Regions from separate parts of the Paenibacillus sp. PDC88 genome, predicted to be linked through region 1. Evidence: riboswitches for the same ligand, from Rfam matches in the RefSeq annotation. Region 1 holds a riboswitch; each other region holds the start of a gene.
What was found. Region 1 has a riboswitch for thiamine pyrophosphate ahead of BLW49_RS19665 (YkoF family thiamine/hydroxymethylpyrimidine-binding protein). Riboswitches for the same ligand answer to the same signal wherever they lie in the genome.
Positions count from the first base shown of each region.

Region 2: it holds a riboswitch for thiamine pyrophosphate, as region 1 does, so the genes downstream of both, thiC (phosphomethylpyrimidine synthase ThiC) here and BLW49_RS19665 (YkoF family thiamine/hydroxymethylpyrimidine-binding protein) in region 1, are expected to answer to the same signal.
Region 3: it holds a riboswitch for thiamine pyrophosphate, as region 1 does, so the genes downstream of both, BLW49_RS08460 (thiamine phosphate synthase) here and BLW49_RS19665 (YkoF family thiamine/hydroxymethylpyrimidine-binding protein) in region 1, are expected to answer to the same signal.

Region 1 is NZ_FNNT01000006.1:385,669-395,683, reverse strand. Features, by position in the region: gene BLW49_RS19675 (DUF896 domain-containing protein) at 1-161, opposite strand, end outside; gene BLW49_RS19670 (LysE family translocator) at 259-909, opposite strand; TPP riboswitch at 1,031-1,153, shown strand; gene BLW49_RS19665 (YkoF family thiamine/hydroxymethylpyrimidine-binding protein) at 1,308-1,916, shown strand; gene BLW49_RS19660 (ECF transporter S component) at 1,920-2,498, shown strand; gene BLW49_RS19655 (energy-coupling factor transporter ATPase) at 2,498-5,206, shown strand; gene BLW49_RS19650 (Delta(5) desaturase DesA) at 5,383-6,432, shown strand; gene BLW49_RS19645 (sensor histidine kinase) at 6,563-7,684, shown strand; gene BLW49_RS19640 (response regulator transcription factor) at 7,702-8,301, shown strand; gene BLW49_RS19635 (pectate lyase) at 8,554-9,243, shown strand; gene BLW49_RS19630 (methionine ABC transporter ATP-binding protein) at 9,419-10,015, shown strand, end outside.
Region 2 is NZ_FNNT01000005.1:35,016-45,030, forward strand. Features, by position in the region: gene BLW49_RS16080 (amidohydrolase) at 1-510, shown strand, start outside; gene BLW49_RS16085 (manganese catalase family protein) at 679-1,533, opposite strand; gene BLW49_RS16090 (hypothetical protein) at 1,654-2,691, shown strand; gene BLW49_RS16095 (pyridoxamine 5'-phosphate oxidase family protein) at 2,776-3,255, opposite strand; gene thiC (phosphomethylpyrimidine synthase ThiC) at 3,373-5,184, opposite strand; TPP riboswitch at 5,411-5,521, opposite strand; gene BLW49_RS16105 (IclR family transcriptional regulator) at 5,638-6,387, opposite strand; gene BLW49_RS16110 (alpha/beta hydrolase) at 6,738-7,730, shown strand; gene BLW49_RS16115 (Fe-Mn family superoxide dismutase) at 7,913-9,130, shown strand; gene BLW49_RS16120 (lipoate--protein ligase family protein) at 9,266-10,015, opposite strand, start outside.
Region 3 is NZ_FNNT01000002.1:395,824-405,838, forward strand. Features, by position in the region: gene BLW49_RS08445 (S-layer homology domain-containing protein) at 86-1,288, shown strand; gene BLW49_RS08450 (DUF5704 domain-containing protein) at 1,308-4,748, shown strand; gene BLW49_RS08455 (ABC-F family ATP-binding cassette domain-containing protein) at 5,071-6,621, shown strand; TPP riboswitch at 6,698-6,808, shown strand; gene BLW49_RS08460 (thiamine phosphate synthase) at 7,006-7,650, shown strand; gene thiO (glycine oxidase ThiO) at 7,665-8,804, shown strand; gene thiS (sulfur carrier protein ThiS) at 8,801-9,004, shown strand; gene BLW49_RS08475 (thiazole synthase) at 9,007-9,774, shown strand; gene BLW49_RS08480 (thiazole biosynthesis adenylyltransferase ThiF) at 9,771-10,015, shown strand, end outside.

The DNA.
Region 1 (10,015 bases):
ACAATGGTCAGTCCGGATATGGTGGACAATACCTGTCCGCGGATGGCCTTCAAATATTCCTCACGAAGTGCCTTCTGTTCGGTGATTTCCTCCGGTGTAAGGCCTTCCTTCTTCTGTTTACGACTCAGCTCATTGATTCTATTTAATGAAGGGATCTCCATGGTATCAGCCTTCCTTTCAAGCTACATTGTATCCTGACAGTTTACTGTATGATACGGCTTATTGCAACCCGAAGGGTAGAAGATAGGCTGTTATCTGCTACTCTACAGCTTTGGTTCTGAGCAGCGTAATACTCATTGCAATAAATATGAACCCTGTAGCTTTGTTAAGGATCGTCTTCATCTTGACGTTATTTCTCAGTTTACCCGTTGCTGTGGACGAGAAGGCGGCGATCAGGATGCTCCAGATTCCTCCGGTCAAGCAATATGTAAGACCAAGCACTACAAAAGGCAGTGGCGAAGCATCGCTGCCCGGGGCAATAAATTGCGGCATAAATGCGAGAAAAAACATGGCGACTTTAGGATTGGTTACATTCGTGAAGAGGCCTTGCGTAAATATTTTGGAATTCGATAACTCGGAAGGCATATCTGCAGGTCCACCATGAGACTTAGCCTTAGGCGATGCCTTGTCGATCAGCATTCGAATGCCGAGATACGCTAGATAAATTGCACCTATAACCTTGATGACATTGAACAGAACAGCAGAGCTCATCAAGATCACGGATAAACCGAACGCAGCAAGCAGTGTATGCACAACGCCCCCCGCGGTAATGCCAAGCGCCGAAACAATGCCCGCCCGCTTCCCCTGAGCCACACTTCTGCCAAGAACATACATCGTATCAGGCCCTGGCGTAATATTGAGCAGGATGGACGAGATCAGAAATACTTCGAAGTTAATAATACCCAGCATGTGGAGCCCTCCTTTGTTGTAAATATCATAATTCATGTTTAACAATTTGTGTAGACAATCGAGTCTTTACAAAACAGGAGAAAGCAGTATAATGGGTTACGATTGGAACAGCATAATCGAAATACAGCACTAGGGGTGCCTTTACTGGCTGAGAGACCAATACGTCGATGATATGGACGATGGCGGTTAACCCTTTACACCCGATCTAGATCATACTAGCGTGGGGAAGTGCGGGGATATGAAATGATATAGGCCCGGAACCGGCATCTGATCTGGACATAAGCTTCAGTTCAGACGAAACCATATTCTGGGCATCACATTTTATTGAGCTGCACTCACTTAGGGGTGCAGCTCTTTTTTGTGTTGTTTCAACAATTCAAACTTGAGGAGATGGAGAAATGAGTACAGAAGTATGTGGAACAAGTCGGATTGTGGGCTGTCGTTTTTCACTGTATCCGATGAGTGATCGATTTGTTGATATTATTCTGGGTGCAATCCAAGAGGCGGATACCTCCAAGGTATGGACAGAGACCGGTGATGTAAGTACCTGCGTACGCGGCAGGCTTGAGCATGTTTTTGACGTTATGAAGGCGATTTATCTGCATGCAGCCAAGACAGGCGAGCACGTAGTGTTCAGCGGCACCTTCTCTATTGGCTGTCCGGGTGATTCGGCGGGTGATGTGTACATGTCAGAAGATGCCGTTCGGATGAATGAAGATATGATCTCCTCCATCCGTATCGAAGGAGCAGCGGAATATGCCTTATATGCTCTCGGAGAGCCGGAATACATGAAGAAGATTGCGAACGTCGTTGATATTGCGAAGAAGGATGGCAGCTACGGCGGAGGTATTCATTACGCTACACGCTTAGAAGGGGATGTACATACCATTTTTAAGACACTGGAGCAGTCCTTTGAAGTGACGCAGGAATCGGTGTCCCATGTCGTAATGACCGTAACGCTGTCCTGCAACAGTCCTTCTAATAAGAAGCAAGGGGAGGCGGAATAACGTATGGGAGCCTGGAAGCTGCGTGACATTATCGTATTAAGCTCATTGTCCGTTGTTTTTGCCGTCATTTATCTCGTGTTCTTACAGATTGGAAACCTGCTCACCGGTGTCATGGGACCGATGGGTTATGAGGTGATCTTCGGAATCTGGTTCATTGTCTCGATTATTGCTGCGTACATTATTCGCAAGCCAGGGGCGGCCTTTCTGTCCGAAACCATTGCAGGCATTATTGAAGTACTGATTGGAAACACGACGGGTCCCATTCTTATCGTATCGGCGATGATTCAAGGTCTTGGAGCAGAAGTGGTCTTTGCAGCGGTTCGTTATCGTAAGTATTCGCTGCCCGTCTTGATGCTATCAGGAGTAGGGGCAGCAGTGTTCAGCTTCGCCTGGGGCTACTTCCGATCCGGCTTTGCTGCATTATCACCCGAATTTGTAATCGCAATGCTGGTGGTTCGGATCATCAGCGGAGCAATTCTGGCCGGTCTGCTCGGAAAATGGATTGCAGATGCGCTGGTTCGTACGGGTGTGCTGCGGAGCTTCCCGGTTGCCAGAGCAGCAGCCCGGTCACACAAAGCATAATGGTACTCCAAACACATAAAGATCGGCCGGCTGATGAGACACTTAGATCTTCTGCTGCCATTGAAGTGAGAGATTTGACTCTTCAATATGAGGAAGAAGCTCCGCTTGTATTAAATGGGATCACATTCGACTTGATTCCAGGTGAGATGCTGCTGCTCCTGGGACCTAGCGGGAGCGGCAAGAGCTCGCTCGCGCTGTGTCTGAACGGAATTTATCCGCAAGAGATCGAGTGTCTGGTTACGGGAAGCGTCAGGATATGGGGCAGGCCGATGGTAGAGCAGAGTGCAGCATTGCATGCGCAAGCTGTAGGGATTGTCTTTCAAGATGTCGACAGCCAGTTCTGTATGCTGACAGTGGAAGAAGAGGTTGCCTTCTGCTTGGAAAATGTGGAATGTCCACATGAGAGGATCCGCAGCCGAATGGATGAAGCGCTTGAGATGGTTGACCTGCTGCCGTACAGAACGGCTCAGATTCACACACTCTCCGGCGGCATGAAGCAGCGTCTGGCGATTGCCTGTGCACTCGCGCTTCGCCCCGGCATCCTTGTGCTGGATGAGCCGACGGCCAATCTTGACCCGGTGGCTACTCGTAATCTGGCTCAGCTCATCTCATCACTTCGCAAGAAGCATGGAATAACAGTGCTCCTAATCGAGCATCAGCTGGATGCCTGGATGGCAGACATCGATCGTATTGCGCTAATGGATCACGAAGGGCGGATATGCCGAATGGATGAACCAGGCATGTTTTTTTCCATGCATCACGCTGAACTGGAGCGAATGGGGATATGGGTGCCTGGTCCAGTGACCCTGCAGCGGCAGCTAAGTGAATGTGTACCGGGATCGACTGAATTTCTTCCACTCACCGCTGAAGAGCTCATCAATTACTGGATATCACGTCCTGCGCCTGAGCAAGGGCAGGTTAGTCAATACTTGCGGGAGAGGGCTGAGCAACCTCTGTATTCTAGAGGAGAGGAGAGACGTGTTCCTGTGCTGGAGGCACATGGATTGACATTCTATCGACACGATCGGCCTGTCATTCAGAATGTCACTCTGCGGGTAAGAGCAGGTGAATTCATCGCCATAACCGGACCGAACGGAGCAGGGAAATCTACGCTTGCCGGGCTTCTGTCCGGATTGCTCACACCTAAGGAGGGACGGGTGCTTGCTGGCGGAGAGGATATGACTCTGCTGCCGGAGTCTGTCATCCGCAAGCGCGTCGGCCTCGTCTTTCAGCATCCCGAGCATCAGTTCGTTACGGATAAAGTGAGCGAGGAACTCGCATTTGGACTGCGCCTGCAGGGCAAGTCCGCAGAAGAGGTTCAGCTGAGGACAGCAGAGCTTCTAGCCGAGTTCCGGCTGTCCCACCTTGCAAATTACAGTCCCTATGCACTGAGTCAAGGCCAGAAACGAAGGCTCAGCGTAGCAGCGATGCTTGTGGAAGAACAGCAGGTGCTTATATGTGATGAGCCCACTTATGGACAGGATGCCTATGCATCTCTAAGGCTGCTTGAAGCATTGAAGGCCAGAGTCCGGCAAGGGCTTACGGTCATTATGATTACACATGATATGGAATGGGTCCGCGCTTACGCTACCCGTGTGATTGTAGTGATGGATGGAAAGATAGAGCTGAATGACAGACCTTCAGCACTGTGGCACTGGCCTGAGGAGCGACTTGCCGAGGCGAAGCTGGTGCTGCCGCTTGAGGTACAGCTGGCAAGAGCGTTAGACACGGACACTAGCATCCGAACGGAGAAGTTCCCGAATACAGCTGAAGCCCCTGTCCATCATTCAAGTGTGAACGAAGCACTTACAAGTTCAGACGAACCACTTACAAGGACAAACGAAGCAAACGCAAGCACACTCGAAGCTGGAAGTGCAGTGAAATCAGCCGGGAGTGCTTCCGATCCTGCTCAGCGCGGCGGCTGGAATCTCCATCATATGAATCCAAGTATCAAGGCTCTAGCCGTCACCCTTGGCGTCGTTCTGTTGTCCTTCGCCTTTGATCCCGTCACGCAGCTAAGCGCCTTAATGGTAACGATACTGCTTACGGCATGCTTTGGTCAGGTATCCTGGCGCAGATGGGTGCTGCTGTTTGCACCATTCTTGATCATGGCCCTCGGCTATGTATGGACAGCGATTGTCTTTCCCAGAGAGAGCATCGTTATGAATGATGAAGTATGGATCAGGATCGGCGGATTTGAGGCGGGACGAGAAACGGTGCTTACCGCTCTGTCTCTCGGGCTTCGTACGCTCACCTTCTCTGCGCTTTCACTCCTGTTCATTCTTACGACAGATCCGGTGAAGCTGATGTTTAGCCTGATGCAGCAGTGCAGGCTGTCTCCGAAGCTGGCTTACGGGATTATGGCGGGATATCGCTTCTTGCCGCTGTTCCGGGAAGAGCTGGCGACCATGCAGCAGGCTCACCGTATGCGAGGGATTCAGCGGGAGAAGGGTATTCGCTTTATTCTTCACGCGTTCAAGAGGTACTCGATTCCGCTGCTGGCCAGCAGTATCCGCAAATCCGAGCGAGTAGCCGTTGCCATGGTATCCAGAGGATTCACGGGGAAACGCCATCGTGATTTTTATTTGAAGCTTCAGGTTAGGTGGCAGGATTGGACTTTTCTATGCGTATTGCTCGCTGCAATCTCTATATGTTTTATTCTCGCTGATCAGCTTGGTTATTTGGAGTGGTATGGAGGACAGCTGTAAGTGGATCAACATGCGAAATAGGAGAATACATGACATTTGTCATACTCATGAGTTGACATTTATGACTTCAAGGGCTGACATTCTTCTTTTACAATGGAAGGAGAATAAGGACACGAGTCCAGAGGATCGTTAAGCATCAATTCCTGTACCTGTCCTGCTGTGAAGGAGACGATGTCATGTCTGCATCATTTAAATCCCAATTGAAAAAGGAAGTGGCTCCTTACGAAAAAACGGAGCTCAAATCAAGCATCATCCAAATGGTAAATACGCTTATTCCTTTATTTGTGCTTTGGTATTTGGCATATGCAAGTTTGTCGGTATCCTACTGGCTCAGCTTGCCTATAAGTTTGATTGCTGCCGGTTTTGTCATTCGGACATTCATCATATTTCATGACTGCTGTCATGGTTCTTTCTTCAAAAATAAAAAAGCAAACAACATTGTGGGTACGCTGACCGGTGTGATCTCACTTACCCCTTATATGCAATGGAAATACAGTCATTCGGTGCACCATGCCTCCAGCGGTAATCTGGATAAACGGGGAATCGGCGATATTTGGATGATGACTGTCACCGAATATAATGAATCACCGTGGTATACCAAGTTCTATTATCGTGTCTATCGTAATCCAATCATTCTGTTCGGGATCGGCCCGATCGCGGTGTTCTTGCTGCAATATCGATTTAATCGGCGCGGCGCTAAGCGCAAGGAACGCTTAAATACGTATTTGACGAATCTGCTGATTGTAATTGTATACGCGCTGCTTATTCTGGCCATCGGCTGGAAGGCATTCCTGCTTGTACAAGTGCCGATATTCTATTTTGCAAGCATGCTTGGCATTTGGCTGTTCTATGTTCAGCATACCTTTGAGGATTCCTATTTCGAGAATGAGGATGAATGGTCTTATATTCAAGCTGCTGTAGAAGGCAGCTCCTATTACAAGCTTCCGAAGCCGCTGCAGTGGATTACGGGTAATATCGGATTCCATCATGTCCACCATCTGAGCCCGAGGGTGCCAAACTACCATTTGGAAGAAGCACACAATGCCACTCCGCCTTTGCAGCAAGCAACGACGATTACCGTCCTGGAGAGCTTCAAGGCCATGAGATTCCGATTGTGGAACGAGGATATGAAGAGATTTGTTACGTTCAGGCAGTACAAGAAAGGGCAGCGTCTTAAGGAGCGTGCTCAGCGCGAGCTCGCAGAGAAAAAGGCAGCAGCTATTTAAATAGAAAGCATAAGACTTCAATGCTTATGGTAAGATGACTATAGATAATCATATCTGTAGTCTTTTTATTATTGGGATTGCAGCGGATGATGAACTCTCGGAAATGAGCAGGTGAGCTTAAATGAACAGCATGCATCGCTGGCAGGATATGTTCCGCAAGAATACGGGTCTGAACCCGTATGTATGGCTGGTCTGTTTTATATTGCCGTTTTATTTTATTATCGGATCTTCTTCTAAGGGATATGTAGTATTTGGTGTTCTGCTGATCATCATCTTCTTTGCTTCAAATCTGCTTGGCCTTGTGATGAGGGGATGGCCAGTATATATCTGGTATGGTGTGCAAATTGCGATTTCGGTGACGATGGCGATCATCTTTGGCTTTGTTTATTTTTCGCTGTTTCTGGCGTTCTTTATCGGGACGATTCAAAATAAGGCCGGGTTTATTACCCTCTATACCGTACACCTCGTAAGCACCTTTATTACGATTAATTACTCACTCGCTTCTGCGAATGAAGTGGTCATTAAGCAGCTCCCCTTCGTGTTGATTAGTATGATAGCTGTTATTCTGCTGCCTGTCAGCACCTATAACAAAAATAAACAAGATCGGCTCGAAGGCCAGCTGGAAAATGCCAACAAACGAATCTCTGAGCTCGTCAAGCTCGAAGAGCGGCAGAGGATATCTCGTGATCTGCATGATACGCTGGGGCAAAAACTGTCGCTCATTGGCCTGAAGAGCGAACTGGCGGGCAAGCTAGTTGTCCGTGACCCGAAGCGTGCACAGAGTGAGATGGATGATGTACGGCAAACGGCACGCACCGCACTGAAGGAAGTGCGCGAGATGGTCACCCAGATGAGAGGGGCGCGGCTGGAGGACGAGCTGTTTCGAATCCGTCAGATTTTGAAGGCGGCTGACATTGAGCTTCATATTGAAGGGGAAGAGCATCTAAGTGACCTCTCTTTAATGAACGAGAATGTGCTCGGGATGTCGTTGAAGGAAGCCGTAACCAATGTGGTGAAGCATAGCGAGGCAACCAGGTGTGTTATAACGATTCAACCTGAGCGAACCGAGCTGGCAGTCATCGTGAAGGATAATGGGCGAGGGATTGGAGACGCGGCTAAGAAGTCTCGTGGCAATGGGCTGCGGGGGATGAGGGAACGTCTTGAATTTGTGAACGGAAGTCTCCATATTGCGACACATGAAGGAACCGAGCTGCGTATTGCTGTGCCACATGCAGTACTCGCGGCAGAGTGAAATAGGGGTGAGTTATCTTGATACGAATCGTAATTGCAGAAGATCAGCGTATGCTGTTAGGAGCTCTCGCATCCCTCTTGGATCTTGAAGAGGATATGGAAGTGATCGGCAGGGCAAATAATGGAGAGGACGCAATCAAGCTCGTCCATCAGTATGAGCCGGACATTTGCATCATGGATATTGAGATGCCGGTCAAGAGTGGGCTGGACGCCGCAGAGGAAATCAAGGGCAGGGACTGCAAAGTCATTATACTGACAACATTTGCCCGTACAGGTTATTTTGAGCGCGCTCTAAAGGCAGGTGTCAGCGGATACTTGCTCAAGGACAGTCCCATTGAGGAGCTGGCTCAGACGATTCGAAGTGTCATGTCAGGAAGAAGAATTTATGCGGCTGAGCTGGTTGACGAAGGATATGGCGAGAAGAACCCGCTGACCGATCGGGAGAAGGCCGTGCTTGAGCTGATTGCAGATGGAAAGAATACGAAGGAAATTTCGGATGAGCTGTACATTACGACAGGAACGGTGCGCAATTATGTGTCGGTCATTCTGGACAAGCTCGGAGTCAGCAACCGGATTGAGGCCATCAAGCACTTTAAGGAAAAAGGATGGTTTAAGTAAAAAACACTTCTAATGATTATTGGTGTTACGGTGATATGCAGTATATAACCTCGCTTGTGAACTATCTGATAAAACAGTTATATAGAAGACACATGACTCTTAGATACTCATTAAATGAGCTAACTTGTCTAATGATTATTCCGGTACTTATAAGTCCTTTGATATGCTGGGACACACGATGCAAGTGAAGGTGCACATTCGCGCTGTATCGTGAGGACCAGTATTCAAATTCTAAGGATAAGGACGGGATGAATGATGAAGACAGTGTTGAAGAAGCGTTTAACGGGAGCTTTGTTGTCTACGACTCTGGTCGCGGCTGCATTTGGTATACTGCCAGGAAGTATGAATGCGGCTACAACCGTAAATGAAACCATTATTGTACCTGCGGGACAAACATATGACGGTCAGGGGCAGACCTTCGTAGCTAACCCGAATACGCTCGGGGATGGTGGACAAGGTGAAGGACAGAAGCCGGTATTCCGACTGGAAGCCGGAGCTACATTAAAGAACGTTATTCTCGGCGCACCTGCAGCGGATGGCGTACACTGTTATGGAAACTGTAATATTACGAATGTAACATGGCAGGATGTGGGTGAGGACGCATTAACCTTGAAATCCTCCGGAACGGTGAACATTACAGGCGGAGCAGCCTACAAAGCCTATGATAAAGTATTCCAAGCCAATGCAGCAGGTACATTCAATATCAAGAACTTCAGAGCCGACGATATTGGCAAGCTCGTTCGTCAGAACGGTGGAAGCTCCTATAAAGTAGTGATGAATGTGGACAGCTCGGATATTTCGAACGTTAAGGATTCCATTCTGCGAACAGACAGCAGCACATCCACTGGCAAGATTACGAATACCCGATATCATGATGTACCTACCTTATTCAAGGGCTTTGCTTCTGGAAACACGTCACAGTCAGGGAATACCCAATACTAAGGCTTAAGACTTTCAACATTTTGACCTGAAATGTTGAAAATGTATGAATTTCAAACTCATATATGCTATGATTTATAAGGTTGTATTTTTTGAAAAAGTGTTACACACGCTCGCCCGGGTCATGTATATCGAACCGGTGCGGGCTCTTTTATGATTAAGGAGGACTGAATTTTACGTGATTTCGCTAAGCCATGTCAGCAAGACATTCGGGGCAGGGCATCATGGCAGTGGCTTGACCGTCGTTGATGATGTGTCTCTTCATATTGAGCAAGGGTCCATTCACGGCATTATCGGAGCAAGCGGCGCGGGAAAGTCTACTCTTCTTCGTATGATGAATGTATTGGAAAGGCCGGATCAGGGACAAGTCTATATGGGGGATCGGGAGCTGACCCGGATGAAGGAAGGCGAACTGCGGGAAGCGAGAAGAAAGATCGGAATGATCTTTCAGCATTTCAATCTGCTGTCTAATCGAACCGTGCATGGGAATGTCGCTGTTCCGCTTGAGCTTGCTGGCGTTTCACGAGAGGAACGGAATCAGCGCGTTCAGGAATACTTACAGTTTGTTGGACTCTCAGACAAGGCCGCGCAATATCCGGCTCAGCTCAGCGGAGGGCAGAAGCAGCGGGTAGCCATTGCCAGAGCGCTTGCGAATAAGCCCCAGGTACTGCTCTGTGATGAACCGACATCTGCACTTGATCCGAAGACAACAGGCGGTGTGCTGGAGCTGCTGGAGCATGTCAACAGGGAAATGGGTATTACCATCGTGATTGTC
Region 2 (10,015 bases), on a different contig from region 1:
GCTCAAACCGAAATTGCAGAAGCTATCCGTTTCACTCCGGAAGAAGAGGCCTTCGCCGAACAGCTGCTGAAAAGCGTTCATCCAGACGTCCTTGCAGCCAATGCAGAAGCTGCCCTGCTCTCTGAACAATCTATTCTCCCAACGGAGTTTATTAACAATAAACATGTCTTCGGTATGACGATGGGCGGCTCCTCTGATGTGGGTGATGTGTCCTGGATCACACCGATGGGTCAGATCATGACGACCTGCGCTCCGCTCGGTGTCCAAGTTCACACTTGGCAGGCCACGGCCGCCTTCGGCTCCTCCATTGGAATGAAGGGGATGCATTATGCCGCGAAGCTGATGGCTCTATCCGCCTATGATCTGCTTCTGAATACGAATGGTGTCATTGAGCAGGCCAAAGCTGAATTTAAGGAAAGAGCAAATGGGGTCACTTTCAGAGCCGGAATTCCCGCTGAAGTGAAGCCTCCGGTGCCGGCTCATATCAAAATGACGGTACCGGCAGGCTGACTATAATGCGTATACTAGATATGCGACCAAGTCGGCGCGCGAATCATGTTCATTCTCTAGCCGATTTTGTTCCCATTAGAAAAACTCCAGCTTCCTCGCTTTCAGGCAAGGGGGAAGCTGGAGTTTTTATGTTGGTTCTACTCGTATTTTCATAAGAAAACCAGGCTGTTATGTGTTTAAATCATTAAGACCTGGGGCATGCTCATTTGGCATGTCTGGCAGCATGGGTACCGGATGACCGATTGGAGGAGGTGTTACCTCAAGCTCACCACCATTGCGGCTTGGAGATTTACCACTGAAAATTTCTCCGATCCGGGTATCGTCCAGCCTAAAGTTAAACTGTGCGTTATGAAAGCCCATGTCCACATATTTTCTGCACTCCGGATACTTGTTGATATCATAATTAGGTACCGGGAACAGTTTGCCCCACTCTACACCAAGCGTCTCAAGCGCTTTGGCGAACGCATTCTGATGGGCATTATCCCGCACGATGAGAAAAGCCAAGGTTTCTCTGAACGTCTTATTGGAGCTCATTTCATAAATACGGGATTTTTGCAGAACTCCTGTTGATTCAAGAACCAGATTATCCATAAGGTCAGCTACAAGATTACCATGGTTATATACGTAGTTGCCCATCCATGGATTCCCGGCCGCATCTACGGGCAGAGACCCTTGTGCACCAACAATGTAATGATGCGGATTTGCATGGCGAACAGCCTCATCCAATGGAGCGCCATCTACTCCTGCATTACCCGGCGTCTCTTCGCCTGATCCATTCAGCAGCTGATTAATGGTCGTTTGCACCAGCTCCACATGGCTGATCTCCTCCAGAAATACACCTCGCATCAAATCCCGATACTGGGTCTTATTCCCACGGAAATTACTGCTCTGAAAAAAATACTGCATCATCGTACGCATTTCGCCGAACCGTCCACCCAAAGCTTCTTGCAGTACCTTAGCTGCAGCGGGATCAGGCTTGTCAGGCACGATAATGTTGATAAGATCTTCTTTGTAGAAATACACAGGGAACACCTACTTTATTGGCGAATTTGAAATACATCCTATTTTGTTTCAAGAGCTCCTGTTTTATGCAAAAAGAGGAAGTCACGATATCTTTCTAGAGCACCTGAAAGGAGTGTACAGATGAATATCGGTTCTGCCAGACAAGCAGCAGTAAATTGGGTAACGAGCCACGGAAGTCAATGTCCCGGTTATCTCGGCGCTTATTTCAGCGGCTCTACTGTTCCTCTACCTGACAACGCTATGCTGCCTCCTGCTTCGGATGTTGATATTGTCCTTGTTACTCAAGAAGTACCTTCTATTAAACTCGGGAAATTCCGATATCAAAATGTCTTGCTGGAAGTAACCTATCTGCCGTGGGATCTGTTCGATTCAGTAGAGAAGGTGCTTACAAACTACCATTTGGCCGGAAGCTTTCGCACGAACACGATCATCGCCGATCCTTATTCACGTCTGTATCCGATATACCAGCAGGTATCTCAGCACTATGCTCAAAAGTCATGGGTCGAGAAGCGATGTAAAAACGCCCTTCATAAAATAGAGGCAGGGCTCCAATCCATAGATATGACGCTGCCTCTCTATGATCGAATCACAGCACTTCTCTTCCCGGCTGCCATTACAACACATGTCCTGCTCACCGCTGCACTGCAAAATCCGACGGTCCGTTTACGGTATCTCCGCGTGCGAGAGGTACTCGCCCAGTATAATCAGCTCCCGGTATACACTGAACTACTGCAGCTGCTCGGCTGTGATCAGATGACCGCGGAACAAGTTCGTCAGCATCTTGAACAGCTTGAAATAACCTTTGATACAGCTGCGGATGTATCGTCTACCCCTTTCTTTTTCAGCTCCGATATTACAGTAAGCGCACGACCCATTGTGATCGAGGGAAGCCGCGAGCTTATTGAATCCGGAAATCACCTTGAGGCTGTGTTTTGGATAGCAGCCACTTTTGCCCGATGTCACAAAATTTTGGATGCTGACGCTTCACCGGAGACTAAGCAGTCACTTGCACCTGCCTTCCAGGCGCTGATCAATGATCTAGGCATCGGTACACCTGAGGATTATCTGAATAGGGCAGGGCAAATTCTAAACTACTTGCCTGCACTTTCCAAGACAGCTGATGATATTATCAACGCCCACCCTCAAATATGGAGTTGATTCACAGCATTAATAATTCATCGCACAAAAAAAGTGGAGGCCCATAGACGGGCCCCCTTTATGTGCAATCCTGTACAAGCTCCGTCACAGATCTACGGTCTTGTTCAAATCCATCTCATTCTTGCCTGTCATTTTGTTGAACAGATTCTTGACCAGCTTCGTTTTACTGCCTGTTTCCCAATACTCGGCGGTATCTGCCTGAATCTTGATGAGCACCAGCGAAGGGTCGTCATAAGAAACATCAAGCAGCATCTCATAGGCTTTGTTCCAGAACTCCTTCACTTTCGCCGGATCCTGAATCAGCTCCGCTTCACCCCGAATGGAAACATAGGATTTACCGACATAGGCTACATTGACCAGCGGATTTTGCATCAATTCCCGATACTTATTTGTGTCCTTTTTCGTCAGGAACCAGAGATCTCCGTCAAATTCAACCTCCTGTGTCTTCATCGGACGCGAGACCAATCCTTCTGGAGTTACGGTGGTCAGCATCGCTGTATCTATATCCTTGATCAAACCTCTTACCGTCTCAATTGCTTCTTGATTCACTACTGGAGTATTCATAAATGTGATTCCCTCCTTGGCTTCTGGCTCTCACATTTATATTAACCAACTGGAGAATCTGCAATCTACGAAACGGGATCTCACATTATTTTCCTCAATCATAGGGAGATCATTCATTCATCTATTCTGACCCCGATATTCTTCTGCCTTCTCCTGCATACCTGCATGGATCGCTTCCTTCTCACTAACTCCCTTAACGGATGCCATATTTCGAATATCCTGAGTGATGCGCATGCTGCAGAATTTCGGACCGCACATCGAACAAAAATGCGCCGTCTTCGCCCCTTCTGCAGGAAGAGTCTCATCATGATAGGATAAGGCACGCTCCGGATCAAGGGACAGATTGAACTGATCCTTCCAGCGGAACTCAAATCTCGCTTTGGAGAGGGCATCATCTCTTCTGTGCGCTCTAGGATGACCCTTGGCCAGATCGGCAGCATGGGCAGCGATCTTATAGGCAATGACCCCTTCCCTTACATCATTCTTATCCGGCAGTCCCAAATGCTCCTTCGGCGTAACGTAGCACAGCATAGAGGTGCCAAACCAGCCGATCATCGCTGCCCCGATCGCAGATGTAATGTGATCATATCCCGGAGCAATATCTGTTGTAAGTGGACCCAGCGTGTAAAATGGAGCTTCCTGACAAATCTCCATCTGCAGATCGACGTTCTCTTTGATCTTATGCATGGGTACATGTCCGGGACCTTCAATCATCACCTGCACATCATGCTTCCAGGCGATCTTCGTCAGCTCCCCGAGCGTCGCCAGCTCTGCCATCTGGGCTTCATCGTTCGCATCATAGATGCTGCCGGGTCTTAGTCCATCTCCAAGTGAAAAAGCAACATCATATCGGCTCATAATCTCACAAATCTCTTCAAAATGAGTGTACAAAAAGTTCTCCTGATGATGTGCCAGACACCAAGCTGCCATGATGGAACCGCCCCGTGACACAATTCCAGTCATCCGCTCTGCTGTCATTGGAATATATCTTAGAAGAACGCCTGCATGAATCGTAAAATAATCAACACCCTGCTCCGCCTGCTCGATCAGCGTATCTCGGTATATTTCCCAGGAGAGCTTCTCTGCCTCCCCGTTCACCTTCTCCAACGCTTGATAGAGTGGAACTGTCCCAATGGGTACAGGAGAATTGCGGATAATCCATTCTCTAGTCGTATGAATATGGCGGCCCGTCGAGAGGTCCATGACTGTATCCGCTCCCCAGTGCACAGCCCAGCTCATCTTCTCTACCTCCTCCTCAATCGAAGAGGAAACAGCAGAGTTTCCGATATTCGCATTGATCTTAACATGGAATCGGCTTCCGATCAGCATCGGCTCACTTTCCGGATGATTAATATTTGCAGGCAGGATTGCCCTTCCTCTTGCAATCTCACTCCTTACAAGCTCCGGATCAAGCCCCTCGCGGATCGCTGCAAACTCCATTTCAGGCGTCACGATCCCTTTTCTGGCATAATGCATCTGAGTTACACATCGCCCTGACTTGGCTCTGAGCGGCTGTCTTCTGACGCCCGGGAACACCTCTACCTCCTGCTGGGCACTTCTGTCCGATCGAATCCCATTATCCTCTGGCCGTATTTCTCTTCCTTCATAAAACTCAACATCTTCACGCTCAAGGATCCAATTCTGACGCAAGAGTGGAAGGCCTTGACGAATATCAACTTCAGTATTCATGTCACCCATGGGTCCACTCGTATCGTAAACCCGAAATGGCTCATTCTGCTCTACTCCTTGGGGTGTGCTGGTGGGATGGAGCTCAATTTCACGTTCGGGTACGGCAATGTCCGGCCTTGATCCTTGGATATATACCCTCTTGCTGGCGGGGAATGGCTGTAGCCTTCCAGATTCGATCTTTAATTGTTCTCCTCTTATAGCCGATGTCTCTGTGTTCAATCCTTTGTTCGAATGATTCATATGTGCTTCCTCCTTTGTCGAGTTGGGTAGCCCTCTCCTGAGCTGCGTTTGAAAGACAGAAGCTTCACAAACGATAGCCAGTTATATAGAAGCTGCGGCAACAAAAAAAGAGCCCATTCCCACAGGGGAATCAGCTCTAATCCAAATAAGATCTTGGTGTACAGGCTAATAGATCTGCATAGACCACTAACAGAGCCATCACCGCATACAACGGATCCTATCCACATTATATCGCCAATTACTTCCCTACGCTGGTATGATCCAGATCAGGTCCAAAGAGTCCGGCACCTTGCAGTGCCATCTCAGCCCGGCATTTCGGGCTCCCCTAGTAAATTGTTATTGTTGTTTAAAAGAAATGGATTGACCTCATCCTTCGTCTGCATCAAGGTCCATACAAGATTATCTCATTCAGAGCATATTTTCAACCTTTATTTTCCATCCAATCCGAGAGAATTACCTCAGCATGAAACCCATTTGTGCCGCCGTCTCCATAACAATAGGCGCATATTCCCGAAGTGTCTCTTCCGACAGCCTGCTGACGGGTCCGGATAATGACAGTGCCGCTGCCACCTTACCCTTGCGATCAAAGATCGGCGCTGATACCGCTGCTGCTCCAGGCTCTCTCTCTTCATAGCTCGTTGCATATCCCAATTCTCGGATCTCTTGCAGCTGACTCATATAAATATCTTGATCAACGGACAAGGGGATATCAAAATTGCGTATCAGCTGCTCCTGCTCTTCTCTTGCTGCAAACGCAACCAACACTTTGCTTGATGCACCAACGGACAAGGGCAGCCTTACACCAACAGGTGCTACCCTTCGGATCGCTTGATTGCTCTGTACGGCCTGAACGCGTATCCGCTCATTGCCGTCCTTCAAATACAAGCTAACGGTCTCTCCCAAGCGATCACGAAGGCGCTCCATCGCAGGCAGCAGTAGAATCGCCGGGTCATCACTCTGGGACATATGTGCCGCAAGCTCCCATATGCGAATACCAAGCCTATACTTCTCCGTTGAAGGATTGCGCACAACAAACCCCCTGTCCTCCAGTGTTGTCATTAAACGATGAACGGTACTTTTATGTAAACCGATCTTACCCGAAATTTCTGTAAGACCCAGATCTGATTGCTCTGTAAAGCATAACAAAATATCCAATGCCCTCTCGACCGCTCGAACCGTTAATTTGCGATCTTGCTCTTCCATGGCATAATCCCCTCTCTGTTTCATCACGTGAAACCTGGTTACATAAATTATATGAGAATCGATGACCAAAGTAAAGGTTTAATTGAGAATTAATCTCAATTAAACCGCTCATTTCTCTCAACAATCGATCATAATGGAGAAATTTTGGAATAAGTCTTCCTTCACTTGACAAACATTTTTCACCAATAATTTCACTTACATTACAAGTGTGTAACAATTAGTCCCAATCAATTGACATTAGACAGGACGCATCATAGGATAAAGAATAAGTTATACCAACCTCAACTTTATTCATAGGTTGGATTTAGTAATTTAGTCCTATATAACATTCTATTGGAAGGAGGAGTATGATGTTTCCTATCTCCGAGAATAGATCCCTTAATCAGAACGTATCGAGTGCTCCTCCCGCACTTTCCACTCGGCTCATCCGTTTTAAGCATATTGTGGTTGCTCTTATTTTATCGATTATATTTTTCCTCGTATTTTGCTTTATTGCTCTTCATGCCTATATCGCATGGGTACTGTCCTACCCGGCAGTAGCTCCGGTATATTCCAATCCCCTGCTGTCCAAGGGTATGGAGTATGAAGAGGTGACTTTCCCTGCTACGGACGGAAGCCGGGACGTCAGCGGCTGGTACATTCCTGCCGAGGAGAACAGCAGCAAAACGATTGTGTTCAGTCACGGCTATGGGGCCAACCGGGAAGAATCCTGGATTCCCATGTATGATTTGGCCCATTACGCTCATCAGCAGAATTTTAATGTCATTATGTTCGATTATGGCTTCGCCTCCCAGAGCACAAGAGTCGTTGCTACGGGCGGGAAGGCAGAATCGAAGCAGCTTCTCGGCGCAGTTCAGCTCGCTAAGCAAAAGGGAGCTCAAGAAGTTGTCGTATGGGGCTTCTCGATGGGTGCAGGGACCGCCCTTCAGGCTGCCCTTCAAACTGAGGACATTGATGCCATGATTCTTGACAGCACCTTCCTGCTGGAGCCGGATACGCTGTATCATAATATACAGAATCAGATTGACTTGCCGAAGCAGCCTACGCTACAAATTCTGACCATGCTGTTTCCAATCCTGAATGGCACCAGTCTAAACTCCATCCCTTATCAGGAGGTAAGATCAAAGGCTTATGACATTCCTATCTTCTTCATCCACGGGACCCAGGATGAGAAGGCGCCTTACCCAATGGCAGAGCTCTTTGCGAGTAACCAGACGAATCCAAACTCTGATGTGTGGATTGTAGAGGAAGCACGTCACGAGCTCATATACAGAGAGCATCCAAGAGAGTACTTGAACAAGGTGTCTTCATTCCTTGGCGGTATAAGTCTCGCTCAAAAATAGATCAAGCTGAGGCACCTTTAAATAGGTGCCTTCTTCGTATTCTTTTTTAAACGCTCTCTTATTTTGACAAGTCATCATAGTCCAAGCCCTAATGAGAATAAGTATACGTTAGATCATTACGCCGCCTGCTGTTATGCACAACATTGATTTGATAAGAATGATTCTTGGGAGGTGCCGAGCTTATGGAGCTCAGTTATGGACCCTATTTACCGCTGCGCGCGCTGGAAGAGATAAGGACTTGGAAGGATACTGAAATGGGTTGCACAAATATGATTACATCGATTGCACCGGAGCTTGAGGAGGCCTATGTGAAGCTTCTCAATGAATGGGGAAGCGTATTCCAGCGATCGGCTGATGCAGCAGATGATCTGCTTCAGCGGGTAAGCACAGGCGTACAGCCTCCAGATGATTATGCGCTTGCTCAGCTGGATGTGCTGCTGGCCGCTTCGTTTACCCAATCGAAGGAATTCCATCGTCACCTCGGCCACATTCTTGAGCATAGCACCGCGTTATCAAGCAACCCTGCTGCCGAGGTTGTTTTTCGATATATCCAGGGCCAATCAGAGCAGACGGTGAACAGGCTCCGAGGACTGGATCAACCCGCAGCCATTTCCCAAAGAGTAAAACCTATAAGCATCTGGAACGAAGAGCCCTTCCCTTATCCGGAGGTGTCGACACCGCGAACTGGAGCTTCGGAGGAATTGGTTCAGCAATTATCCTCAGCTCTCACTGTATCAGACACTGCATCAGCAGACAGTTCCCCTCCTGAGTCTCCTGTTCCGATTGGAGGACACAAGCTGCCGCCGCTGCCTTATCCCTACAATGCGCTGGAGCCCTATATTGATGAGAAGACGATGCGCATCCATCATGACAAGCATCATAAGACGTATGTCGACGATCTTAACACCGCGGAGAAGAAGCTTCAGGAAGCACGGCAAACCGGGAATTTCGAGCTTGTGAAGCATTGGGAACGAGAGCTGGCCTTTAACGGAGCAGGGCATTACCTTCATACCATCTTCTGGAACATCATGAGCCCAAATGGCGGCGGAAAGCCTGTCGGGTCACTGGGAGAACAGATCAGAAAGGATTTTGGAAGCTATGAAGCATTTAAGAAGCACTTTACAGAAGCAGCCAATAAGGTGGAAGGCGGCGGCTGGGCTGTATTGGTGTGGAGCCCAAGAGCGCATCGGTTAGAAATATTACAGGCAGAAAAGCATCAAAATCTATCTCAGTATGATATTGTTCCTCTTCTTCCGCTGGATGTGTGGGAGCATGCCTACTACTTGAAGCATCAGAATGAACGCAAGAAATACATTACCGACTGGTGGAACGTTGTATACTGGCCTGCTGTGGCAGAACGTTTCCAAGAAGCCCGCAAGCTGAAATGGACTCCTTATTGACCGTAGGGAGAACATCAAGGCAGCTCTCCTTATTTTTTCAAAATAAATGTGGGCTCTCTAACTGCACCCCTATTCTCAAAGTAAAAGACCTCCCTCCGAGGTCTTTTATTGTCACTACACCTTTTGGGGATGAGCTTAATCGTAACGTTCCTTTAATACAGCCACTGTGCGTTCCACCTCGGATCGAGGAACAGACGGTCTAACTCCGGTATACACCTTCTCTGCCGAAGAACCGATCGTTTCTATTAAAGACTGCATATACGCCTCAGCAGAAGGTACATCTGACAGTTCATTTAGACTCCCCATACTTCCGTACTTCACTTGAGGATAGCCCTCATCAGCATCTCCGGCTGCCTGATCATAGAACTGGATGATGTCCTCTGTCAGCTCATCCCCTCTTCCTTCCACGATAATAAAGCCAGTAACAAGATAAGCCTTGGCCAAACGACGCTGGGCAATTCCACAAAACTTCCGTCCATTGATCGCTACATCATAGTCTCCCGGGCAATAGGCTCCTTCGATTTCTCCTGCCACTGCATGTCCTCCCCAGGGAAGAATCGCTTTCCGGATATATTCAACCATGGATTTAAAATCATCATGAATATTAATCGCATGTCCAGGGTTCGGAAGAATGAGACTAAGATTCACCACTCCTCTGGTCAGTCTGACCGCCGCACCTCCGGAAGGACGCACACAGGAGCTTATCCCCTTATTCCGAAATTGCTGCATGGCCTCCTCAGCCTGCTTCAGCCTGTGGTCCCGGAGACCGATGACAAGCGCATTCTCGTGACGCCAGAGATGAGCGACAGGGCGATGCCCCAGCCCCACTTGCCTGCACATCACCTCTTCCCATGCAAAAGCTTCAAGCACGTCCTCATCCTTCTT
Region 3 (10,015 bases), on a different contig from region 1:
GATAAAATACTAGAATTATAGCTAATTTTAATTAGTAGGCAGCTGGAGCAAGAAAACAACTATACATAACAGGAGTGATAGGAAAATGAAAAAACAGATGAGCTCAATATTAGCAGGAGCCCTTATATCCGTTAGCATTCTAGGGAGCTCACTGCCTGTCAGTGCAGCTAACAGTAAGTTTAGGGATGTTCCTTCTACTCATTGGGCCAATCAATCCATTTCCACTGCAGTGGAGAAAGGATATTTCAAAGGCTATTCAGATGGAACTTTTCGTCCTAAAGCCAATATTACACGTGCTGAGTTTGCAGCGTTAATTGCAAGAGTTGCTGATTATGAAGCGGTTCAGGGTACTGCTGGTTTTTCAGACATGAGAGGTCACTGGGCAGAATCCGCGGTAAATGCAGCGGTAGGTATGGGTTTCATCAAGGCGACAGACTATCCTAACGGATTTCAACCCGGAAAAGCCTTGACCAGGGAAGAAATGGCAAAATGGCTGAGCTCTGGACTTGCAGCAAATGATGCCGAGTATAAGCAGGCTTGGTCAGATACCAAAACTACCGTTCTTCCAGTGAAAGAATATTTCCAAGGTAAGATCAGTCAGACGAAGGCTCCATTTATTGCGATTGTGATGGGGACAGGCCTAATGAAAGGTTACACGGATGGGACCTTTGGACTTACCCAAACGACAACCAGGGCGGAAGTCTCCGCCATTGTCCTTCGATTGGAGAGCGTGCTTAGCAAATCCGCAAATTCGTTTGCAGATTTAACAGAGCTGCGCGCCGTAGGTACGGAAAAATCGAATTTGGAATTAGTAACTCCGTTTACTTTTACAAAAAGAACTTTTGCAGATATCTCTGGTAAGAAGTTTACTTTCCGAAATGGAGCTGGTAGCTTAGTGTTCCATAGAGCTATAGCAGTCAATACCAATGCTAAACAAAGCATCTTTTCAGACATCTTTGTGTCAGAAAATGACGAGTCTTTTCTTAATACATTTAACGGAAAATTATATCCTCTGCATATGCAAATTACGATTTATCCTAAAGCAAGTAATTTTAGTTCTAGTCATTATAGTAATTCAGGAGCTAAGTTATTGAATGGTACTACAATAGCAAATGAATTGCCGGACAAGTATGGCTATGAAACATTACCAAACAACGAAACAGCTAAATATTTTGCAAATAAGAAAGAGGGAACCACATTTTGGGTTAGAAGTTACTTATCAAAAGAAGCTCTTTTCGATGTAGTAATGGATGATGGGACTTTTGTTAGATTAGTAAATAAAAAATAAATCGTGAGGATGCAAGAAAATGAGGAAAATTCTACTCACTTTATCATCACTTATGATTTTCTATTTTCTATTTACTAGTATATCTACGGTGTCCGCACTTTGGAATGAAGGATATCCCCCTGTTGGTGAACAACATGGGGTTACCCTAGCCCCTGATAATGGGGGGAACCCCGCTTTTAGAAAACAAACTCTAAAAGTCGAAGTAACAGGAGTAAGCAATCCGAATCCCGCTACAACTTGGACACAGGGAGATGAAGATCAATGGGTTGCGGTTAGGAATGAGGGAGCCGATCGAGAGACTACTAGTACGTATGTAGATAGAAATGGAGATAAATGGCCAGTTGCTAAGTATGTAACAGATAAGATAAATACTAGAGAATATGCACCTGAATCAATGACAGATGATGTAGGAAATTCATATAAACAGGAATTTATAGAAGGACTTGATCTCTTAAATGTATCTTACGTTGCGGGTAGTACATTCGCTTTTACAGAAAATCCACAATGGACAAGAGGTAATGTTTTTTCAATATTGAGCACCAAGACAGGTAAAGAGCCCACTAATGATGACTTATATGAGCATGTAGATCGTAGGGTATATAATATGAAACCGAATGGTGAACCTAAATATCAGGTGAAGTATGAGGTTCACTTAAAAATCGATTACACCGGCTTCATCAAAGAAATTAAAGAACTAAAAGTCGAAGAAGACATGACTATGGCCGTCGATGAGAAGAAGCCACTGTACGCAAAAGTTAAAACGACCCAGTATGATGGGACGGAATCAAGCTGGGTGGATGTTTCTTATCGGGACAGCGTAAAGTGGAGCTCGGATAACAAAGGGGTAGCCACTGTAGATGCTGCAGGCAGAGTGACGGCCGTTGGAGAAGGAACTGCTCGAATTACGGCGATCTGGGATAGTGAAGAAGGTCCATATCATCTATATGATTATGCCACGGTAACGGTTGGTGGTGATCCGGATGAAGAGCCGGAGCAACCAGGAGGAAAGGCTGCGTGTACTCCTACGATTAATCCACCTTCTCAAGGCTCCACTCCTGCAACGACTTTTATGGATCCTGGGGCTCAAGGACATATTCTAGCGGATGACGCCGCGAATGGTATTCATTTCGATGCGACGATCGGAATTCCCACCTCAGAGCACTTGTACGCCAACGCTTGGGCGTATCCATATCTGTACCAGCATACGTTTGGTCAGCAGAGAGGTACGATTACTTACGATTGTAACGCCGAGATCACCTATGTTCTGAAATGGGAGGAGGCACAGGATCCCGTACCTGATGAGGATGGGAATATGGTTGAAGTACCTCCAGAACCGAAGTCCGTATCTGAAAAGGTCAATTATCAATTTTCATTCGAAAGAGATTACTCTTATTGGACTGTGAATAACCTCGAGGTTTATGGTATTGAACAAGGAACGATGTCAAATTATGCGCTGCCCGGAAAGTCGGTAACGTTAAGGCCTAATGGATATACACCTCCTTCTGTGCAGCTCGCCAAGTCTGAGAATGTGGAGGAACATGTCATACCAAAAAACAGCGGCGCAATTAGCTTTACTCCAGATGAAGTCGATGGAGGAGACAGTAAGCCTTCACCGCCTGATGATACTTCGATATTGCTCGGAATGGCTGAAGCTCAGACTGGACCACCCGAAGTGAAGAATGATTCGCTCGATTTTACTTGGAAAGGGACAACCACCACTGTAATGGATGGGAGTACTGTAATTCAGAATGGACCTAGTCCGACGAAAATACCTCAAGCACCCAAGATCAGGTCCTATAAGGATAGCGGAGAGACCCTATTGTACGAGGATCAGCTTCTAATTAGCCAGAGCTTGCTGAATGAATCGGATGCCCCATCGACTGGAACTATTAATTATACAGTTATTCAGCCTGCGGTGGGGGGTGGAGGAACTCGTAGCTATCCAATAACCCCCATCAATGAGGTTACCGTACATACGCCTGTGGTGAACTACTCACTCGTCTCCGACGATCAGGCTCATAACCAGAAGACGAATCCGAACATGAATCGTTCAGCCTTAATTTTGGAGCGTCCGTTTAAAGTAAGAATTCCGACGGAAGGACAGCATACGAGCTATCCTGGATATGGAAACCGAGATTATGCGAAGTATTATCGGATCAAGCAGGTGAAATTCCCTTTTGATGTGTTCAGCCATGACAAATTACATTTCTATCCGCAAGGGACATGGATTAATGTACCGGCAGCCCAGCTCGATACGACCTTTTATCTTCCTGTATGGGTGGATGAAGGTGATTATCAGGTAGAATTCAGGAATATCGCGGAAAATGCACCTTCGGATTATAATGCTCAAGATGAGCAGGATGCTAACCTGAATCTTATACATCATATCGCAAGTGATGAGGTATCTGTTGAGGTCATTGGCCGGCTGTACGATTTTCGAATAACCGATATTGCGGACTACAGCTGGGAAAATGTATTCCGGACAACTGAGGGCAGCAGTGCTCCAACAGGCGTATCATATTGGGTAGGAACCTTGGGTATTGACGGTGATCCGAGAGGAATCGATGAGAAATTTACGACGCCGATCCGTCCGGGAAGCCATCCTGCCGAAGGGTACAAGAATGTAGCCATTAAGACAGGCTATCATTTCAAATTTGATTTCAAGACCAAAGGAAATATGTTTGGTCCCCAGGATGGAATTCGGATTACACCTAGCTTTTATTTCGTCACGAAGGATGGACAGACCCGAGTTCCTGTAGATCTCTATTACCATACGAAGGAGCAGAACTTTGTCCGGATCGGATCAGAAGAAGATCAGGTTCAGCGATATGTCGTTCTAAATGAACGACTGCGGAATGTGCCGGCAGGACAGCTTCAGGATACGGCAAGGTACAAATATCATCACGATGGCACCCTTCATACAGGCATGATTACCGAGAGTGCATACCAGAGCTATTATCAAGCGGTGTTTACCAAAATGAAAACCCCTGTAGGTGGATGGGATCTTCTAATGATTCCAGAGCAGTTGCGTACCTTTATTGGACCGAAGACAAATATACCGGCAACGGCAAGCAGTGATGTTCTTCGTGCGAACGCCTCAATCCAGCAGTGGTACGGTGAATATAGTCTGCCAGCCGAGCCTTATGTGGTGAGGCAAGGAACGAATATCGCAGAATATGCTAGGACGAATAGAGGAATTGACGAGAAGTCACCTATCTTCCTGAAGAACGGTTATATTATCGTAAACTTCAATCTGGAATCCATTCAGGAAGGAAAGGTTAATGCTCCGCATTTGCAGTATATCCATGCTCCTTTAATGAATCAGTGGAAGATGGAAGGATATCAAAACAGAGTCTTCGATGCATACGGTCAAGCCTTTAGCTTACTGGATGGAGATGTTGTGTTCTATCATGCCGATCAATCGAGCCGGGATGATTTCAGTCCACAGGTTCCACATTAATAACAACAGGAGAAGACCCGGCTTCGGGTCTTTTTTTCATTACATCATTAATCGCCCGCCTCCGGCTGTTCCCGATTGACTTCAATCCTAACATTGGGAGGCGGCCAAAATGGAATAGCGGATGCTATTTTTGCATTGACTCCCAAAATCTTAGTATCAGTGAGCCTTCAAATTATGCTAATATATCATATTAGATGGATTGAGCTTTAGAGATTTCAGCAAGCTTGAAAAGTTTGCATACATCTCTAATCTTCAATGAATATTCGATTAAATATCAGAGACTAAAGGCGAATGCCATACAAGATAGGAGTAACTGCATTATATGAGTTTATTGACTGTAGAAAATGTCAGCCACAATTTTGGAGATCGCACATTATTTAAAAACGTTTCTTTCCGCTTACTGGCGGGCGAGCATGTGGGATTGGTCGGTGCGAACGGCGTAGGTAAATCAACGCTGATGAATATTTTGACAGGACAGCTGCTGAAGGACAGCGGCAAAGTAGAGTGGACACCGAAAGTCCGCTACGGATACCTGGATCAGCATACCAAGCTGACACCGGGCAAAACCATTCGTGACGTATTGAAGGATGCCTTCCTGCCTTTACTTGAACTGGAAAAAGAAATGATGGTCATTACCGAGAAAATGGCGGATGCCTCTCCAGAGGAATTAGAGCTGCTGCTTGAAGAAATGGGCGAGATTCAAGAGCAGCTGGATATTGGTGATTTTTATTTGATTGATGTCAAAGTAGAAGAGATGGCGAATGGGCTTGGCCTGAATGCGATAGGACTTGACCGGGATGTATCAGCCCTAAGTGGTGGACAGCGGACGAAGGTGCTACTAGCCAAGCTGCTTCTTGAGAAGCCTAACGTTCTTCTCCTGGACGAGCCTACGAACTATTTGGATGTTGAGCATATTGAATGGCTGACTCGTTATTTGAAGGACTATCCATATGCCTTCATGCTGATCTCACATGATACAGAGTTTATGAATCAGGTCGTGAATGTCATTTATCATCTTGAATTTGCGAAGCTGACCCGTTATTCGGCGAACTATAACAAGTTCCTTGAGATGGCTGATATCAACAAGAATCAGCATATTGATGCTTACGAGAAGCAGCAGGAATATATTAAGAAGCAGGAAGATTTTATTCAGCGAAATAAGGCTCGATATTCAACCTCAGGACGGGCGAAGAGCCGTGAGAAGCAGCTGGATCGTATTGAACGCATTGATCGTCCTGAAGAAGCGGCCAAGCCGGTGTTTGGTTTCAAGGATGCCCGCGCAAGCGGCAAGACCGTATTTGAAGGCATCGATTTTGAGATTGGGTATGACTACCCACTGCTTCCCAAAATGACCATGACGATTGAGCGGGGAGATAAGATTGCCATTGTCGGATGTAACGGAGTTGGTAAATCCACGCTTCTCAAGACAATTCTCGGAAAAATTCCTGCGCTGAGCGGGAAGACTTATCTGGGGGATTTCCTATTCCCGGCTTATTTCGAACAAGAAGTACGTCCTGGCAAAATTACACCAATTGATGATGTATGGAATGAATTCTCTCATTTGAATCAGCATGAAGTACGTGCGCATCTTGCGCGCTGTGGTCTTAAGAATGAACATATTACAAGACCGCTGAACATGCTGAGCGGGGGAGAACAGGCCAAGGTACGTCTATGTAAGCTCATGATGCGCGAGACGAATTGGATTCTATTCGATGAGCCGACCAATCACTTGGATGTGGTAGCCAAGGAAGAGCTGAAGCGTGCACTCAAAGAATTCAAAGGCACGGTATTGCTCGTTTCCCACGAACCGGATTTTTATGAGGATTGGGTAACCAAGACCTGGAATGTAGAAGAATGGTCAACTAAAGTTTAAAATCCTAGTCAAGTTAAGACTTTCCAAATCCTTGCTTATGTGTTAACATATTCAACGTAATTCTACAACTGTATAGTAATTTCACTAGGGGGGCTGCACGTGAGCGGCTGAGATGGAATGAATCGATTCCGGACTCTTTGTACCTGATCTGGGTTATACCAGCGTAGGGAAGTGGGAACTGATAGGATGCTAGAGCGCAGGCTTCATGATTCATCGATAGTGATACGCTCTGTAGATTTCATGTATCAGTCTTTGTTGCATTTTATCAATGTAAACTTAACCACTTCCATTAGGAAGTGGTTTTTTTGTTGCTGCGATGGCTTGCGGGACATGCGGGGATTTACCCACAGGCTTGTTTTCTCAATAAGGAGGTGATCTATCATATTGAAGCCCGAATTTGAACTAGAACTACATGTGATCTCTCCCTCCTCATCCCCATCTGACTGGATTCCCATATTCTCTACCCTATGGCCTTATACGACGGCTGTACATATCCGGGATAAAATCAGCAACGTGAAGGAAATCGAACAGTTCATAAATACCCTGATCCTTCATCACATTCCAGTGAGTAAGATAGGGCTTAATCGTCAAGAGGATCTGGTATACGAGTATGAGCCAGCCATTCTCCAAATCGGGATGAAGGAGCTTTATCAGATCGAGTCTCTCAAGAGCTCTATGACAAGACGTGGGATCACAAAGACACGTATTGGCGTATCTGTCCATTCCCTCCAGGAGGCAAAGCAGGCTGAGCACCTGGGAGCTGATTTTTTATTGTACGGTCATATTTATCCTTCCTCTAGTAAGCCGGGTGCTGCTCCGAGAGGAGTCGTCTCATTACAGCGGGTTTGTATGGAGGTGCATATTCCGGTTATTGCGATAGGAGGAATTAAGCCGACAGATATTGATGAACTCGTTAATGCAGGAGCATCAGGTATCGCTGTGATATCCGGAGTGATGAATGCAGCAGATCCGCTTGGTGCAGTGCAAGAATATCATCAAGCACTTTGTCGTTATGGAACGATCAAGTAAGGAGGAAGACGGATATGCAAGATTACGAGCAAAACGTGGATACCGCTCGCAGGTCAGAGTTTATCGTGGTTGGCGGAGGGATTATCGGTTCAGCCATTGCTTATTTCTTGGCAAGGGATGGTAAGGATGTTCTGCTGTTGGAGGGAGAGGGGATGGCATCGGGAGCTTCAGGAGCTGCTGCAGGTATGCTGGCGCCGCATTTAGAATCATTCGCAGTTCCTGCGCTAAAAAATTTGGCTGAACGCAGTCTTAAGCTAATCAAACCTTTAATTGATGATTTATCCGCTCTAACTCCTATCGATGTCGCATTGAATAGTGCTGGTTTTGTCTCACCGTTTATGAATGATTCTATGGAATCCATGAAAACGGATTATCAAGAGTACTGGAATCCACTCAAGCTTAGAAGGGAGATTCCCGCGATCTGTGACCAAGCAGAAGGCGCTTATTATTATCCTGATCAGCTTCAGCTGCTGCCTGCCCAATTGAATAGAGCTCTGATTGATGGAGCTAGGGTCAAAGGTGCACGTTATCTGGAGCAACAGCCCGTGGTTTCACTTAATATTCGGAATGGAAACGTTTGTGGTGTCGAAACATCAACAGGAAGCTACGCTTGTGACAACATCATTATCGCATCAGGACTCGGACTGGGTATCAGAGGGGGGCTGTCCAGCCTGGGGATCGATCTTCCTACAGTAGCTGTCAAAGGTGAAATTGTAGCCGTTTACTCACCTGAGATCAGATTGGATTATACCATTTATACACATGATGTTTATCTTGTACCTAAGCCAGGAGGGGAGATATGGATTGGGGCGACGAGCCTCCCTTTTCATAACGATAAGACGGTATCAGTAAAAGGAATACTTCAACTGCTCCAGAAGGGAAGCAAATGGATTCCGCAGCTTGAACACGCTGCTTATGCTCGTTGCTGGGCAGGACTCAGACCACAAACGATCGATGGATTGCCTTATATCGGCCAGTACAAAGGGATTACAGGATTATATATTGCGGCAGGGCATTATCGTAATGGAATTCTTCTAAGTGCAGTAACAGGAGAAATGATCAGCAGACTTGTCGCAGGTGAGAGTGAAGAAGAACTCGGAATAACCGAATTCTCACCTATGCGAAGCTTGGAGAAAGGCAGGTTGGTTCATTGAAGCTAGTCATTAACGGACAATATAAGCCAATTGACGATTCTATTATCTCGGTTAGCGATTTAATAGATTCTCTTGAGTTAGGTGTCAAAACGGTGGTGGTTGAGTGGAATGATCAAATATTAACAAAAGATTTGCATTCCACAACGAAGCTTACAGACGGAGACAAGATCGAGATCGTTCATTTTGTGGGAGGCGGTTAATGATGCTTAATATTGGAAATTATAGCTTTGGTTCACGGCTGTTATTAGGTACAGGTAAATTTGATGATCTGCATGTTCAGCGTAAAGCAGTTGAGATCTCCGAGACGGAAGTGCTTACTTTTGCAGTACGCAGACTGAATCTTGAGAAGAAGGATGAACCGCATTTTCTGGATCAGCTCGACTTATCCAAGTATACATTATTGCCGAATACGGCTGGAGCAAGAACGGCGGAGGAAGCTGTGAAAATAGCCAGACTAGCAAAAGCCTCTGGACTATGTGATATGATTAAGGTAGAAGTGATCGGGGATCAGACAACACTACTTCCAGACCCGCTGGAAACATATACAGCCTGCGAAACACTGCTTGCAGAAGGGTTTATTGTACTGCCATATATTTCGGACGATGTAATGCTTGCAAAGAAATTGCAGCAGCTGGGTGTTCACGCGATTATGCCGGGAGCATCCCCAATAGGTTCAGGACAAGGACTTAATAATCCGAGGGCACTGGAGCTGATCATTGAACAGGCGGCTGTTCCTGTTATCGTCGATGCAGGTATTCGTTCTCCTCGGGATGCATCCTATGCAATGGAGCTGGGGGCGGATGCCGTTCTACTGAACTCCGCAGTGTCTGGAGCAGGAGACCCTGTGAAAATGGCGGAAGCGATGAAATACGCGGTATGGGCCGGAAGGAAGGCCTACGAGTCTGGAATGATCCCGGTCAAACGCTACGCATCGGCAAGCAGTCCGATGGAAGGGATGATTCATACGTGAATAGACAGGATTTGAGCACAAATGCGTTAACCATACCTGATCGATACTCGAGACAGGAGCTGTTCGCGCCATTTGGCAAAGAAGGACAGCAGAAGCTGAAAAACAGCCATGTGGTCGTTGTTGGAGCAGGGGCACTTGGAACGGGAATTGCGGAAACGCTGGTTCGTTCGGGCGTAGGTCGTATAACGATCGCTGACCGTGACTATGTTGAATGGAGCAATCTCCAGAGACAGCAGTTGTT